Regions from separate parts of the Shewanella sp. 30m-14 genome, predicted to be linked through region 2. Evidence: riboswitches for the same ligand, from Rfam matches in the RefSeq annotation. Region 2 holds a riboswitch; the other holds the start of a gene.
The links. A riboswitch is a leader RNA that binds a small molecule or an ion and turns the genes downstream of it on or off. The one in region 2 is predicted to bind lysine.
Positions count from the first base shown of each region.

Region 1: it holds a riboswitch for lysine, as region 2 does, so the genes downstream of both, lysC (lysine-sensitive aspartokinase 3) here and ACVBIU_RS09245 (Na+/H+ antiporter NhaC family protein) in region 2, are expected to answer to the same signal.

Region 1 is NZ_JBRILW010000004.1:67,695-76,393, reverse strand. It holds gene ACVBIU_RS04365 (rhombosortase-dependent M36 family metallopeptidase) at 1-174, shown strand, start outside; gene ACVBIU_RS04360 (hypothetical protein) at 272-796, opposite strand; gene ACVBIU_RS04355 (succinylglutamate desuccinylase/aspartoacylase family protein) at 887-1,993, opposite strand; gene lysC (lysine-sensitive aspartokinase 3) at 2,099-3,496, opposite strand; lysine riboswitch at 3,642-3,825, opposite strand; gene ACVBIU_RS04345 (DUF3293 domain-containing protein) at 3,939-4,367, opposite strand; gene arcA (two-component system response regulator ArcA) at 4,930-5,646, shown strand; gene ACVBIU_RS04335 (DPP IV N-terminal domain-containing protein) at 6,052-8,292, opposite strand; gene ACVBIU_RS04330 (class 1 fructose-bisphosphatase) at 8,568-8,699, shown strand, end outside.
Region 2 is NZ_JBRILW010000010.1:5,860-14,558, reverse strand. It holds gene ACVBIU_RS09255 (electron transfer flavoprotein subunit beta/FixA family protein) at 94-843, shown strand; gene ACVBIU_RS09250 (electron transfer flavoprotein subunit alpha/FixB family protein) at 843-1,766, shown strand; lysine riboswitch at 1,963-2,184, shown strand; gene ACVBIU_RS09245 (Na+/H+ antiporter NhaC family protein) at 2,263-3,843, shown strand; gene ACVBIU_RS09240 (M3 family metallopeptidase) at 3,988-6,120, opposite strand; gene ACVBIU_RS09235 (thymidine kinase) at 6,500-7,078, shown strand; gene ACVBIU_RS09230 (DUF3137 domain-containing protein) at 7,327-8,699, shown strand, end outside; gene ACVBIU_RS09225 (DUF3137 domain-containing protein) at 8,693-8,699, shown strand, end outside.

The DNA of each region.
Region 1 (8,699 bases), on a different contig from region 2:
GAAACTCTTGAGTTTGAAGTCACTGTCAACGATGGTACAGCTGATGTAACTAGTAAAGTTAGCGTTAAGGTTGAAGATGAAGTTGAAATCAACATTGTCGATACTAGCGGTGGCTCATTAGGTTGGTTATCACTAATACTACTTCCGCTTGCTGGACTTCGTCGCCGCAAATAACGCTTTTAGCGACATAAGATAGTGCTGTAAAAATGTACTTCACAATAAAAAGCCATAACGAAAGTTATGGCTTTTTTATTCTGCTTTATTCGTCGTTTTAATAGTACTCAGCCTTGCTACGCCCGCTATAATCGATTTCTATTTCGACCAGGATCAGCTTTTCATGCCCCTTAAGCATTAGGTATAGCTCGTATAAATCAGCATTGTTATCTACAGGCGTTAGACGGTAAGTTTCAGAGGCAATAGTTTCAATTGTAAAGGACGGCTCTACAAAATTGACAGTTTGCTTACTTTGCACAACAAAGCTGCCTTTAAGTACACCAGATTCCGACATATTCGGGTTAAACACAGCTGTGCCTGTAACTAACCGGGGGGTGTCAGCAGTATATTTATCACCGTTTAATAAGTAACTTCTACCATTTGGCTTCAATGTTTCAGTTTGTCGTTTTAATGAGGATGTTACTAAAGGTTCTGCCGCAACGTCAGCAATTAAATTCGCATTGGAATTGGCGTTAGTATCTTCATTGCTAGGATTAACCCCTAGAGTTGTTACCGGAGTTGCTTTATCTGCAGTACAACCGGCACCTAGACACAATAGTGCCAGTAAGGGGATTAGTCTCATAAGATTGCTCCAAATAAAATCTTTATATGTACTTGCTCTTTGATTTGTACATTATCATAACATTAGACATTTTGAAGATTTTAGAATGATTTAAATCTCAAACAGGTTGGTCATCACCTTATAAAGTTCAGTGCCTTGGTACACAGAAGCTGAGGCAAAATGTAGGATAGGTACACAATCTTGCTGAAGGCTAAGCGGAGTTAACTCTTTATCTGTGCCATATAGATCCAGCCTTAATATATTTGCCAATGGACGACCCGCATCAAGCTTTTCACCGAGCACAGCTTGATACTCAACAAGGCCTGCCGTTGGTGCATGAAACTTTTTATAATCTTTCAGGTAACAGCCATACCTTGTCATTTTGGCAGGTTCAACCTTATCACTGACCACACCTCGATGACTTAAATAAGCCAAAATACCCATCGCATCATTGGCCGCATCTTCCATATCGATACGTTCTTGGCTTCCAAGCTCTAAAGTAAACGCCCCAACAGGCACCTTAAAGCTGCGTCCTTGAGACTGTACAAATTCGGTTAATTGCCACCAGGGGCAAAATGCCGCTTCATCCATAGCGCCGCCAAAGTCATTAGGGATCACTAAGCTATAAGGAATAGAAAAGTAAGCCGCTGAAGCCACATCGTATTGTGGGCAATATAGATGTTTACACGATTTAGGCCCTGTATGCAGATCTATCACAATATCAGCTGCATGCGCTAAAGACTGCAAAGTCACCGCAAGGCGCTTTCCAGTTGTCACGCCCCATTCACTGTTTAGATGCAACTGGCAAGACTCTATTAGATGTAAACGAAAGGCTTGAGTAAGCGCCTCATTATCTAAATGAGAATGCTGCAGATACCAACTGGCAACATCAAGGTTATGATCTAAGTATTCGCGGTTCCAATTCACCCCAGTAATAGGGTCGAAACGTCCCAGGGTAAACTCACCGCTTTTCTGATTAATACCTAGAGGGTTGGCTAGCGGCAACAGAGTCACCTCACCTCTTACATCCATTTTTTCTAATCGTTTCATCAACTGAAAAATAACCGCGTTACCCTGCACCTCAGCGCCGTGTACATTGGCTTGAATAAAAACCTTAGGCGCTAATGGGTCTTTGCCTGCCATACGATAAACAGGAACATTCAGTTCCTGTCCTGTCGCCAATTCACCGACTTTCAGGCTCGATTGGGTAAATTCCATAAATTACCGTGTTCCTAGCAATTAGTTTAAATGAGGCTTCAAAGCTTTAGTTTCCACCTCATAGCTTTCAAATATTCAGCTTTCAAACATTTAGTTTTCCAGGCCTTAACTTTCAAATAAGTTTTCATGTAGGGCGCGGATCACATTAGCCGCCTCGGCCTCATCGACCAAAATACACAAGTTATGTGGACTCGCTCCTTGGCAGATCATACGTACATTATAAGTTTCCAGTACTTCAAATACCCTTCGGCACACGCCTGGCGTCGAGGCAATATTGTTGCCAATCACCGCAACCAAGGCTAAACCATCTTCAACACGCACGCGGCAATGCTGCGACAACTCTTGCAATAACGCCTCGCTAAGTAAGCCCTGCCCACTTGAGTCAGAGCCAGTTTTATCTAAGGTTAATGCCACATTGACCTCAGATGTGGTGATTAAATCAACACTGATCTTATGGCGGGCTAAGGTTGCAAATGTTTCAGCCAAGAAGCCTTGCGCATGCAGCATTTGTAAGCTGTGAAGATTAAGTAAAGTTTGATCGCGGCGCACGGCAACGGCGCGGTATACCGGCTCACTTTGTACCGTATGGCGGATCCAAGTGCCGCCCTGTTCAGGAGCCCAGCTTGAGCCAACAAACACCTGAATTTTTTGTCTTACGGCAGGCAATATTGTTGCAGGGTGTAAAACTTTAGCGCCAAAGGTCGCCATCTCAGCGGCTTCATTAAAGCTAATTTCGGCAATCGGACTGGCATTAGGCGCAAGTCTTGGGTCTGTGGTGTAAATGCCGGCTACATCGGTCCAGATCTCAACCGCTGTCGCTTGCAATGCTTCGGCCAGCAATGCGGCTGAATAATCGCTACCACCACGGCCAAGGGTTGTGGTGTTGCCTTCACTATCTGCGCCCACAAAACCTTGAGTCACAATCACTTGCTCTGCAAGTAGTGGCTTAAGATGTGTTTGAGCAAGCTCAGCAATCTGTTCTATTTGGGGTTCGGCGCGGCCATGGTGGCTATCGGTGCGCAGTACTTGACGAACATCAAATGCTGAAGCGTTAGCCCCCTTCTCTCTTAACACTGCAGCAAAAAACACAGATGAGCACATCTCGCCCTGGGATAGGAGTTCATCCATCACGGCTTTGCTACGGGTAAGCTTTAAGCGTTCGCTTAGGGTCGCGATATGGCTCAAGGTACGATCAATTTGAGCCGCCACATCACTTGGGCTGCCTAGCTTATCTAGAATTTGATATTGAATAGAAGCGATCTTTTTAATCAGCGCCTTTGACTCTTCCGCGCTGGTTTCTGCCTGCGTGAGTGCCACTAACTGATTGGTCACGCCACTCGAGGCGCTAACAACTACCACTCGGGTTTGTGGATTAGCAATAATAATATCTGCACAGCGCTGCATGGCGTCATAGTCAGCCACTGAAGTGCCACCAAACTTGGCGACGTTTAACTGTGTTTGCTCTTGCGAGCTTGTAGATAATGAAGCATCGACTAACAACATAGTACTGCCTCCACATTATATAGAGACGGCTGACACTGACTAAATTGGGTATTTTGAATAACTAACATGAATAAGCTCCGAACTAACTTCGTTCGAAGAGCCTGGTGCAATGATATGCACCCCATAAGATGGGGAAACAGCGATCGTCACCAGAAGCTCTCCACCATAAAAAAACATTGGTGACAATCGACAGGATTCAGCCTGCACAACCAACATTCAAGCCTGACCAAATGGCATTGAATATCTCGGCGCTAATCTCCCTCATAAGCCATCATAGGAGTTTGGTCCCCTCCAACTTACTACCTAGTTAGCGCTCCTCTTCTGTACTTACCTTGTATGAAGCAAATTACTTTCGAAAAAGCTGCTTTGTATACAAAATAACAGGTTAAAAAATATCAAAAAATAACCAATTAAGTCAATGGAAATCTTAGATGATTTAATTTCATACCATATCTGGAAGCTCCATGACCCAGTTGACCCGAGGAGAAAATGCGCCCAACAATGTTTCTTGGCAAGGCAACAAGCAAGGAACAAGTTGCAATTGATCCGCTTCAACATAATAAATGGCATTTTGATTAAACTGGCAGCCGAGTTTAATGGCCGAGGCCTTATCGGTTGATATTGCCCAACTCTTTTCCATATGCTTTCTATCTTGAGATGCGCCTATCATTGCTCGGTAGGGAAAGCCCGATCTGTGTATTTCATGTTGAAGTTTTCGGTCTAAAAGACCATTTTGGCAAGGAGTCAGCACGACTCCTTTTGGGTTGTACGCAGTGATGATAGCGAACGATAATTGAGAGGATAAGGTTTGAGTAAACAGAAATTCAGTTTGTTGATAAGTGTGCCAAAGGCTGTCGACTGAGTTGTTCATTGCTAACAAATTCTCCGATTTAGGTGGGATTATTATAGCAAACTCGTTAGCGCTTCCTAGTTACGTGATACAGGTCACACGCGACAAAAATATCAAAACTAATTAAATCAATACTATAGTTTGGAAATAGTGATCTAAATCATATCATCAAGTAATTTTGTTAACATTTCATTTGTTAACAAATGCCTAAAACGAGTACAATAGGGCTTGTTGATTGACTCACGCCGATACATGTAACGAACACATTTTGTTACACATATCTGAAACAGATAGAAGAGTAATCCACACAGCTGTATCAAATGTGATCTATGTTTGATTTAACATTTAAACTTCATAGAAAACGGTCGTTAAGGAACTTTTTCCTACAATTGTTAATCGAAGTTTATACAGTTCACGTTTTTCCATATGTGAGATACCCATACTTTGCTTATCATGCAGTGTGTTGCTGTTTCGAGCCAGTTTTGAAAGCACCTACGTGTATCAGTGATTTATCAGCATAACTAGATGGAGTATAAACTTTATTATACTCATGGTTAGAATTGACAGAGATTAGGTAATTAATATGCAAAACCCGCACATTCTTATTGTTGAAGATGAAGCAGTAACAAGAAACACACTTAGAAGTATTTTTGAAGCAGAAGGATATGTGGTCACTGAAGCCAATGACGGCGCTGAAATGCATAAGGCTATGCAAGACAACAAAGTTAACTTGGTCGTTATGGATATTAACTTACCAGGCAAAAACGGTCTTTTACTAGCTCGTGAACTTCGTGAAATTAATAATATCGGTCTAATCTTCCTAACAGGTCGTGATAACGAAGTTGATAAGATTCTAGGTCTTGAAATTGGTGCTGATGATTATATCACTAAGCCATTCAACCCACGTGAATTGACAATCCGTGCACGTAACCTATTAACTCGCGTTAATAGCACAGGTACAGATTCTGAAGAGAAAAGCGCAGTTGAGTTCTACCGTTTCAACGGTTGGAGCCTTGAAATCAACAGCCGTTCTCTTGTTAGCCCACAAGGTGAGTCATACAAGCTACCGCGCAGCGAATTCCGCGCTATGCTTCACTTTGTTGAGAACCCAGGTAAGATCTTAAGCCGTGCAGACCTTCTAATGAAGATGACTGGCCGCGAGCTTAAGCCACACGACCGTACTGTTGACGTAACAATCCGTCGTATCCGTAAGCACTTCGAAAGCTTACCTGATACGCCAGAAATCATCGCAACAATCCACGGTGAAGGTTACCGTTTTTGCGGTAGCTTAGAAGATTAATTCTAAGCTCCGTTTCAGTACTAATTGAAGTGCTGATAAATAAAAAGCCAGTCAATTGACTGGCTTTTTTTATGTTTATATTTAATCCGCCGCTAAGAGTGAATGGCAGCGTCCAATAATTAGAGTATCTACTTAAATAAAATTGAGTTTAATTGAGGCTCAAGATTATTTTTCGAATAATAACAAAGCATCCCCCCAACAATTAACTACCTACAAAGTAGTAGCCAATTGGAGCTATTCCATCGGTTGGCATAAATTGTACAAATACTATTGCGCCATCATTCAGCATCTAAGCTAACTATTAATCATATTTAATTTAAAATTCATCATTATTAAAAACGTAGCAATGATCATTAATAATTAATCACCACTACGCTTTACACTTAATAATCAAGAACAAACCAATTACTTTAGTTGACGGTCTAAAAAGTCTGCTAATGAGCGATATAGATGTACCCTCACCTTCTCACCGCGCATCGAGTGCTTAGAGCCTGGATAGTCGATCATCTGAAACAACTTCCCCTCATCCTGCAGCGCCTTATACACGCGCGTACTGTTCTCAAATAAGACATTATCATCAGCCATACCATGGTACATCAGCAAACCTGACTGATAGCCGGTCACATACGGCAGCACACTGCTGGCCTCATAACCTTCAGCATTCGTCTCAGGGTGGCCTAAGTAACGCTCAGTGTAGTGAGTATCGTAAAGTGACCAGTCTGATACTGGCGCACCTGAAATAGCCGCCTTAAAGTAATCCGGCGCCTTAAATAGGCTCATTAACGCCATATAACCGCCATAGCTATGGCCATAGATTGCGATATTATCAGAATCGACGAAAGGCAAAGTACGTAGGTAATCCACGCCCACCTTCTGATCGTTAACCTCTACCTCACCAAGCTGCTTATAAATCACATATTCAAACTTGGTGCCACGGTGCGCCGAGCCACGGTTATCGAGCTGATAAACAATATAGCCTTGTTGCAACAGGTGCTGAGTAAAGTAGTCTTGATGACTCCAGCTGTTCACCACCAGCTGCGCATGTGGGCCGCCATAAACGCGCACCACCACAGGATACTTCTTCGATGCATCAAAGTTCGTCGGTTTATACAATCGGTATTGCAACATCTGGCCATCTTCAGCCTTTAGTTCACCAAATTCAGGTACCTGCCATAAACCAAAGTAGTTATATAGCGGGTGACCCTTTTTAACTTCGTTTTGCTCAACCCAGGCTAGGCGCTCACCGCTACGGTCGTGCAGGCTCACCTGTGGCGGCTGTGAAAGACTACTAAAATAATCGAGGTACACTGGTTTATTGTCGGCAAATACCGCCTCGTGCATACCGCTACGCTGGCTGATGCTTTCAACCTTGCCACCACTGAGTGCCACGCGATAAAGTTGCTTCTCGGTGACCTTAGTCTTGCGACCGGTGAAGTAGATATCTCCAGCTTTTTCGTCAACATATTCAACCGCATCGACCGCCCAATCACCAGAGGTTAGCTGGCGAATAACCTTGCCATCTAGACCAATCAAATACAGATGATTAAAACCGTCTCGCTCAGACGCCCAGATAAACGCATCTTGCTGCTTTAAAAAGTGCAGGTCGTCATTAAGATTTACCCAAGCTTCACTGCGTTCGTTAACTAATTCTTTATCGTTTTTAATGTCATCAATCGCCACCACGCGCAGATCTAACGCTTGCTGATCGCGGCTCTGCCACTGATAAGACAAGTGCTTACTGTCAGGTAACCATTTTACTCGCGGCAGGTAAATATCAGTGTCTTTACCTAAATCAATCCAAGCCACTTTTTTACTGTTAAGTGATACGACGCCCAGCTCAACGCTAACGTTATTTTCACCGGCATAGGGATAACGCTGCTCGGTCAGCTTAATTCCATCGGCATAAATTTCGTTGCGAGTCACCAACTCAACACCTGACTCGTCGATACGGGTATAGGCAATCGCAGACTCATCGGGCGCCCACCAGTAACCCGTCATTCTGCCCATCTCTTCTTGAGCTACAAATTCGGCCATGGCATTTTTAATCGCGCCGCCGCCATCGGTAGTCAGCGCGGTGATCTTTTGCGTTTTTAAGTCCAACACATACAAGTTTTGCTCACGCACAAACGACACAAAATGCCCTTTAGGCGAGAGTCTCGCATCAGTCGCAAAGCCCTCACCCGTTTCAAGCAGTTTTACCTTGTTGTCATTGACCGAGTAGTAGTACAGCAAGCCCGCAGCGGGAATTAAAATCGCCTCACCATCGTCAGACCAAAAGTATTCCATGATCCCCTGACCATAAATACGCTGACGCTCACGGCGCGCCTTTTCTTCGTCAGACAATTCACCCGCTTCAAGCTTATCAGCATCAATCAATACGCTTTGCTTGCCGCTTGCTACGTCCATCTGCCATAAGTCATACAAATGTTGATTGTCTTTGCGTCCAGCAAGATAGGTAACACGCTTACCATCTGGTGACAGCTTTAGCCCGCGTGGGCTGCTGCCAGCAAGAGCAGGAGATGCGTACATACGCTCGATAGTGAGTGGCTCGGTGCCACCGGGGAGTGATGATGCTTGAGCAGTTGCTGTAGAGCTCAGCACCAAAGGCAAAGAGGCTAGCAGTAAACTCATCCAATTCTTTTTCATTATTATTCCCTGGATTAATCGCGAAATCTTATTCAGTCGTTCCAAATTGAAAGTTAGACTGAAAATTCGCCTACATTGTGCCTTAATCATTAGCAAAACAAAAACTATGCACTCAAACCCTGCTTTAGTCCTACTTGAGAGCAATCAAGCAGAAAGCCAATCTTTACGGCTGAAAAAACTAGCGCACTGAGGTATCATCGCCACAATAATAAAGAATACACTTTTGTCCTGACCTCAAACTCAATTTACTCACGTAAAATTGTATAGGAAACAAGATGCAAACTCTGGCTGAAAACCTGACATCACAAGCAATTTCTCCTACTCTTGAAAAACTTATCCTTACCCTAGCTAACACCTCTAAAGAGATTAGCCACGCAGTACGCCACGGCGCACTAGCAGGCGTGTTA
Region 2 (8,699 bases):
AAGTGAGCCTAATTTCAGTAATCTTTGCTGGGCATATATTGCTGCTAGGTTACTTAATTCCGATCATTAAAAGAGACGTAAGAAGGAAGCCCTATGAAAGTATTGGTGCCAGTTAAACGTGTCGTCGATGCCAATGTAAAAGTCAGGGTTAACGCTGACAATACTGGTGTTGATACCGCAAACCTAAAAATGGCCATTAACCCTTTTTGTGAGATTGCCGTTGAAGAAGCCGTTCGTTTAAAGGAAGCCGGAAGCGCCTCTGAAATTGTCGTATTAAGTGTTGGCCCTAAAGCATCGCAAGAGCAGTTAAGAACCGCACTTGCATTGGGCGCCGATCGTGCAATCCATATTGAAACCGATGAAGACTTGGTTCCGTTATCAATCGCTAAGCTTATTCATGCCGTGCAGCAAAAAGAGCAAGCACAGCTGGTTATTCTTGGTAAGCAATCGATTGACGGTGATAACAACCAAACAGGTCAGATGCTTGCCGCTATCGCTAAAATGCCGCAAGCAACGTTTGCCTCAGAAGTGAAACTTGATGGCGATAAGCTCGTTGTGACGCGTGAAATTGATGGTGGTCTACAGACCGTTAACGTTTCATTGCCAGCAGTGGTTACCGCTGACCTTCGTCTGAATGAGCCGCGTTATGCCAAGTTACCCAATATTATGAAAGCCAAGCGCAAACCGCTTGAAACTCTGACGCCGGCAGATCTTGACGTCACGCTTAAATCTCATCAGACAATTGTTAAAGTCACACCACCTGCCCAGCGCAGTGGTGGAGTCATGGTTGCGTCTGTCGAGGAGTTGGTTGAAAAGTTAAAGAATGAAGCGAAGGTGATCTAATGGCAATTTTAGTATTAGCAGAACACGATAACGCCAGTCTAAAGCTGGATACCGCTAAAGTCGTTGCCTGTGCTCAGGCAATTGGTGGCGACATCGACGTATTAGTCGTTGGCCATAACTGTGGTGCTGTGGCAAGCGAAGCACAAAAGTTAGCTGGTGTGCGAAATGTCTTGGTTGCAGACTCAGGGTCATACGCCAATCACCTCGCGGACAATGTGTCAGACTTGATGATAAGCATCGCATCTGATTATGAACATGTACTCGCTGCAGCTTCAAGCTTTGGTAAAGATGTGTTGCCGCGCGTTGCTGCGTTACTCGATGTATCTCAGCTTTCTGAAGTGATAGAAGTGGTGAGTTCTGACACCTTTGTTCGTCCAGTTTATGCGGGTAACGCCCTTGCGACGGTACAAAGTTTAGATGACAAGAAAGTCATGACGGTTCGCTCAAGCGCGTTTGACGCGGTTGCTGCAGACGGCAGTGCTGGATTGGTGACACTATCACCAGAGTTTGCTTCGCAGGTAGAGTTTGTGACTCAAAGCCTAACGGAATCTGAGCGTCCAGAGCTTGGCAGTGCATCGGTAGTGGTGTCGGGTGGCCGCGCGCTAGGAAATAGTGAAAACTTCGCTATTTTAGAGCAACTGGCTGATAAGTTAGGTGGCGCGCTTGGCGCATCTCGTGCGGCAGTTGATGCAGGCTACGTACCAAACGACTTACAAGTAGGCCAAACCGGTAAAATTGTTGCGCCAGATTTATACATTGCTGTGGGTATTTCAGGCGCGATTCAGCACTTGGCTGGCATGAAGGATTCAAAGGTGATTGTTGCTATCAACAAAGATCCAGAAGCTCCGATTTTCCAAGTGGCAGATTATGGTCTTGAAGCCGATCTTTTTGAAGCTGTGCCAAAATTAATCGCACTGCTGTAAATGGAACTTGGTATAACCTATTACTGCTACAGCAAGGTCAATTGTATTTAATAGTTTGGTAAACTGTTAATAGCTGTGAGTTGTACTGGGTATTGTTAGTGATCTGTGTCACGATAAGCGGCTTTAGAGTAGCATCTCTAAAGCCGCTTATGTTTTTATGTCCGTCACGCTTTTTGAGCTAGCCTTAAATTGCGTCCTGAGAAGTAGAGGTGCATTAAATATTAGTATCGATAAGTAGGGTGATACCGCTGATCTATCGAGAAAGGATTTAGTGCCGAAGTGACATAGCATATCGGGGCTAGTTGCTGGGGCTGTAACCAAATAGGTACAGCACTGCCATAGTATTTCTTATCTGGAAGATAAGAATTTTTATATTAATGACGAACCATTAATATGGCTATGGAGCGCTACTGATAGGACAGGTGTAATCAGATATCTACTGCTATATCCCACCAGTTCAGTCGGCCTCCATTCGTATTTAGCGAAGAAATTAAAAATGACAATTATAAGCTATGCCGATTCGGCTTTATCGCTGCTACCTCCGGTAGTGGCCATCGTACTGGCGATGCTCACGCGTCGTGTTTTGCTCTCTTTGGGTTTTGGGATTTTGTTGGGAGCATTACTGCTTACCGATTTTTCTGTAATGCAAACGGGTCAATATTTAAGTACTAAAGTGCTGTCTCTCGTATGGGACGATGGTGCTTTAAATAGTTGGAACCTATATATTTTAGGTTTCTTAGTGGTACTGGGTATGATCACTGCGTTGATCACGGTAAGTGGTTCAGCAAGAGCCTTTGCTGATTGGGCTCGTACTCATATTCGTAATAAGCGCGATGCTAAGCTACTCACCATGTTTTTAGGTTGTGTGGTTTTCATTGACGATTACTTCAACAGTTTAGTTGTTGGTAGTGTCGCACGACCACTCACCGACAGGTATTACATTTCACGTACTAAGTTAGCCTACTTACTTGATTCTACAGCCGCGCCTATTTGCGTTATTTCACCTGTATCAAGTTGGGGGGCTTATATCATCGCCTTGATTGGCGGCATTCTAACCGCACATGGATTTGCCGATACAGGGCATTTGAGCATATTCGTACAGATGATCCCGATGAACTTCTACGCGATCTTTGCATTGTTACTGCTGCTTTGTGTTGCGTTAATGGGATTAGATATTGGCCCAATGCGTCAGCAAGAGCTGAACGCACAAAAAGGCCACTTATACGACGAGTCTAAAGGGTTACCGCCTGGGGCTAACTCTGGTTTACCAGAAGCGGATACGGGTAAGATTATTGGCTTATTCCTGCCAATCACAGTGTTAGTTTTTGCCACTTTCTACTTCATGGTAAGCAGTGGTGGGGATGCATTAGCGGCTAAAGGCATAGAATTTAGTCTAATTGGTGCATTTGAAAATACCGATGTAGGTTCATCGCTATTCTTTGGTGCTTTGCTTGGCTTAGTTGTAACGCTTGCATTAGTCATCTATCAAGGCGTGGCTAAGTCTATGATTGCTAAAGGCCTGTTTGAAGGCGCTAAGTCTATGCTGCCTGCAATCTATATCTTACTGTTTGCTTGGACCATTGCGGGTGTGATTGGACAGATTGAAACCGGTAAGTACATGGCGAGCTTGGCAACGGGTAACATTCCATTTGCGATGCTTCCTGCAGTGCTCTTTATTCTTGCAGGTTTGACTGCATTTTCAACCGGCACCAGCTGGGGTACCTTTGGTATTATGCTGCCAATTGCAGCCGATATGGCGATGGGAAGTCACACTGGCATGATGTTGCCAATGCTATCTTCAGTGCTTGCGGGTGCGGTATTTGGAGACCATTGCTCTCCTATTTCTGATACCACTATTTTGTCGTCAACCGGAGCGAACTGCCACCATATTGACCATGTTATGACGCAATTGCCTTACGCATTAATTGTTGCGGGGATCAGCATTGTGGGTTACTTAGTGCTCGGCTTTACTGAATCGGTTACTGCGGGCTTAATCGCTTGTAGCGTATTGTTTGTGATCAGTATTATTGTGCTACGGATCAAGGCATGTTCACCTGATTCTCAATGTAAGCAATAAAGGTAATAGCCCTTATTGAGATATGCGCAAGCTGCACCTCGATAAATTAGAACCATAAAAAATCCGCTCTAGTTAGAGCGGATTTTTTGTTTTTAGGCTAACCAATTTAGCTGGCAGCGTATGACCTCTGTAGCGCAATAGCGCTTAGTTTAAGCCACGTCGCTCTAGCAATGCATCAGTCGTCGGTTCTTGACCTCTAAAGGCTTTGTAGGCATCCATAGGCGCAACGGTATTACCGACTTCGCGGATAGTCTTTCTAAACTTCATGCCAATTTCACGATTTAAGCCACCTTGTGTTTGCACGTAGGCAAACGCATCAGCAGCTAAAATCTCACTCCACATGTAAGCGTAATAACTTGCAGAGTATCCGCCCGGGAAGGCGTGAGCAAAGTAAGTCGACTTATAGCGTGGCGGCACAGCAGGTAAATCTACGCCGTGCTTCTTAAGCGCTGCCGCTTCAAAGCTGGCCACATCTTGTAGTGGTGCATCCGCGTTAAGTGAGTGCCACTCTAAATCAACCAGCGCAGCAGACATATATTCTAAGGTATCAAAGCCTTGGTTAAAGCTACGAGACTTAAGAAGTTTGCTTAGCAACTCTTCAGGAATGGGCTCACCAGTTTCATAGTGTTTTGCATAGTTGGCTAACACTTTAGGGTGAGCTGCCCAATCTTCTTCAAATGTGGATGGAAATTCAACGAAATCTCGTGATACAGACGTGCCTGAAAGTGTAGGGTAAACCACTTTAGAGAACATGCCGTGAGTACCGTGTCCCATTTCATGGAACATGGTGGTGACTTCATCGTAGCTAACAAAAGTTGGCTCGCCTTTAGGCGCTTTTTTAATATTCATCACGTTAACCACAACAGGCTTTTGGTTAAGTAGCTCTGACTGGGTAACAAATGAGCTCATCCATGCTCCGCCGCGCTTACCTTCACGAGAGAAGTAGTCGGCGTAGAAGATTGCGATACTTGTGCCATCTTCATCAAACATTTCGTAGGCTTTCACATCCTCATGATAAACAGGAAGATCGGGACGCGGAGTTAAGCTCACGCCATAAAGCGCTTTTAAGGTAAAGAACACGCCATCTTCTAGTACTCTGTCAAACTCAAAGTACGGGCGAATGGCACTTTCATCTAAATCGTACTTTTCTTTGCGTACTAATTCTGCGTAGTAAGCCCAATCCCATGGTGCCAACTCAAAATTACCGCCAGTCTTATTGATCATCGCTTGGATGTCTGCCGCTTCTTTTTCGGTATTGTTTACCACTGCAGGCACCATAGAGCCGAACATCTTGTAAACCGCTTCCGGCGTTTTAGCCATCTGTGGTGCTAGGCGATATTCAGCCCAGCTATTAAAGCCTAACAGCGCAGCGCGCTCGGCACGAAGTTGAGCGAGACGGGCAACTAATGAAGCCGTTTCATTTTCCCCTTCAAGGCCACGGTTAGCAGATGCTTGCCAAACTTGCTGGCGTAGCTCTCTATCTTGTAATTGAGTCAGTACTGGCTGGCGCGTGGTATTGGTGATATTTAACTGATATTTTCCAGCATGTCCGCTCGCTTCTGCATCGCTAGCAGCCGCTTTAACGGCGCTATCAGATAAACCTGCAAGTTGCTCTTTTGAGTCAACAACCACTGCAATTTCTTTGGTTAGACGCATTAAACGTTGAGCAAACTCATTGGTTAGCGTTGATTGCTCTTCGTTCAGCACTCTGATCTGCTGTTTTTGGGTTTCTGTTAGCTTGGCGCCTGCGCGCACAAAGCGCTTATAGTAAACCTCAACTAAACGATTTTCTTCGGCTGATAATCCTAAGCTTTCGCGCTGGTTATAGAGTGTTTCGATGCGAGCGAATAATGCTGGATTCAAATTGATGTTATCTGAGTGAGCGGCCATCTTGGGCGCCATTTCACCCTGCACTTTACGTAGTGTTGGGTTGCTGTCTGTACCGGCTAAGTTGTAGAACACCTTTGATGTACGGGTCAGTAGCTCACCACTTTTTTCAAGCGCTATGATGGTATTTTCAAACGTCGCAGCGTCAGAGTTGTTAGCAATGGCTAACACTTCTTGATAATGGTCTTTGATCCCAAGTTCTAATGCTGGCTGAAAGTGCTCATCATTGATCTTGCTAAAGTCAGGGGTTTCATACTGAAGCTGACTTGCTTGTAGAAATGGATTTTGAGTTTGCACCATCGGCGCAGAGCTATTTTGAGTTGATGTGGTCGAGCAAGCGCTCAAGGCTAAGGTTGCGGTAATAGCCGCTGCAATGAGTGTCTTATGCATAGATTTGTACTTCCTTTATTATAATTGTGCTTCTAATCTAATATTTGCGTATTAAACGTGTCTTAATTTGAGTGATTTTGTGCTTCAGTGCAGGATTTTGTGTGAGTTTTGTTGTGTTTGTCACATATTGGAACAGTGAGTGATTCGTTGCCTGTAGCGGCTTTTTACATCGTTTAAATGTAATAAGTAGTGAAAACAAACTGTTTAAAGCGAAATGTAAGTATTAGCCGCTAAAGTTGCTTAAAAGTAGAGCGCTTTATCGGGGAGCGTTAAGGCTTATTTTATTCGCGACACGACTCACTGAATCAATATTGTTAAGATGATTTTTTATCGAAAATAGTGATAAACTAGCGGCGAATTCACCTTTAAGGATCTTAGTTTGGCGCAGCTCTATTTCTATTACTCAGCGATGAATGCGGGTAAATCAACTTCGTTATTGCAGTCTTCTTATAATTACCGTGAACGCGGAATGCATACCTTAGTGATGACAGCGTCAATTGACGATCGATATGGTGTCGGTAAAGTTGCATCGCGAATTGGTATTGAAACGGACGCTCAGGTTTTTGGTAGTAATGACAACCTGAGTGACATGATACGCACTAGTCATGAAGCGCAGACTTTACACTGCATCTTGATTGATGAGTCACAATTCTTAAGCAAAGAGCAGGTTAAGCAATTAACCTACGTGGTCGACATACTCGATATTCCCGTGCTGTGTTATGGCCTTAAAACAGATTTCCAAGGCGAGTTGTTTAGCGGCAGTCAGTATTTACTCGCCTGGGCAGACAAGCTTGTAGAACTTAAAACCATTTGTCACTGCGGCCGTAAAGCCAATATGGTGGTGCGCCTAGATGGCAATGGCAAACCCATGCGTGAAGGTGAGCAGGTTGCTATTGGTGGTAATGAGAGTTATGAGTCTGTTTGTCGTAAGCACTTTAGAGAGTTTCTCTGGGACTAACTCGTCCTGCTTTTAGACAATAAAAAAGGCTGACGCTGTTAAAGTGTTGGCTTTTTTTATGAGTAAAACCTACACAAGGTTAGTCCTTACCAACCCCTGGACCTCGCCGTAACGCGTTTTATATTTTATAAAATACTCATTCTGTATCTACTTTGTAAATAGTGATTTAAGCCGCTGTAATTTTAGCTTTTATTCTGCATAATGCGTCTCTTTTTTATTGCCAAGTCTGTGGTTGTACAAGGATTTTAATGCAGCATAACCAAATAGTTGCCAAGCACATTGCCAAGTTACGCAGTGATGTTGATGCCGCTATCTCTCAAGATGATCTGCTCGAGGTCATCACTCAAGTTAAACAGCATCCTGGACCGTTGGATTACCGCGATAAGATAACGCACTCTGTTAAGTGGTTACTAGTTAGCGCTTGTGTCTTGTGTATCGTCTTGATATTTATGCGCCTCTGGTATGAACAAGTTGAGCCCGTAGCCAAGTTAGTGATTGATGACTCTTGCTATTGGCTTCCTGTCGCGCTGAGTACATTATTAGCCAGTTTTTGCCACGAGCGCGGCTGGCTGCCTGTCCCTATGGTAGTTAACTTTACACTGCTGGTGGCAGCAATGGCTCTGGTGACAATATATGTACCTGAATGGCCGAAAATCTATTGGGCTGTGATCTATGGTTTTGGCTATGTGATTAGCGTGGGGGAAGTTGATGACCATCAGTTTTCGCTGTGGTTTATACTGGTAATCGCCAGTTCACTCACTTGGGTATGGTTAGATTATCGCGCCAATTGGCGTAAACACCTTTCAGATAAAATATTCCTGTGTGATGCGTTATTTAATAATGGCTTAACACAAACTAAGCCAGCACCTGAAGACAAACTAGACGCACTTGAAAAGCAGTTTGCAGAGTTTCGTCGCGGCAGTGGCACGCGTGACATTCAGCAGATGTTTGCAGGGCAATATCAAGGCGAGCAGCACAGCTTTAACTATAAGCTTTATCACTTTCAGTACACCGTTAAACGCACTAAAACCTGCTCAGATGGCAATGGTGGCTATAAAACCAAAACCGTGCATGAAGATCGCGACCGCTACGGCATCTTGCTCGACTTTCCCTTTGCTAAAGGCTTATGCATGGATGCTGAGGATGAGGTAAAACTTAAAGGCTCAGTGTATCAGGACAAGTATCAAACGGAATCGAATGCATTTAATGATATATACCGGGTGCAGGCCTGCGGTGCGTTAACAGCGGCACGTTTTTTAACCCCAGCGATGATACAAGCATTACTCAAACTCAATCGTAATTTCATCTCGCCTATGGTGGAGATATCAACTGATGGCCGTTTGTGTATAGCCTCTACCAGTAAGCTGATTATTGAAAAACGTAAACACTCATTGGAAACGCCAGATGAATTTTATAAGGAGATTGCCGGACATACCGAACTAAAGCGGGTGCAAAAGCTACTCGAAGCGATCCATGAACTCATGCGTCTGTCTGATAACAATTTTGTAAGTGATACCAGTTTTGTAAGTGATATTAGTGTTGCTAGCAATAGCAATGCAAACGCCACACAAGCTGCACATGCAACTGCAGTAAAAGATACGGAGTTCAACGTTCATGCTGG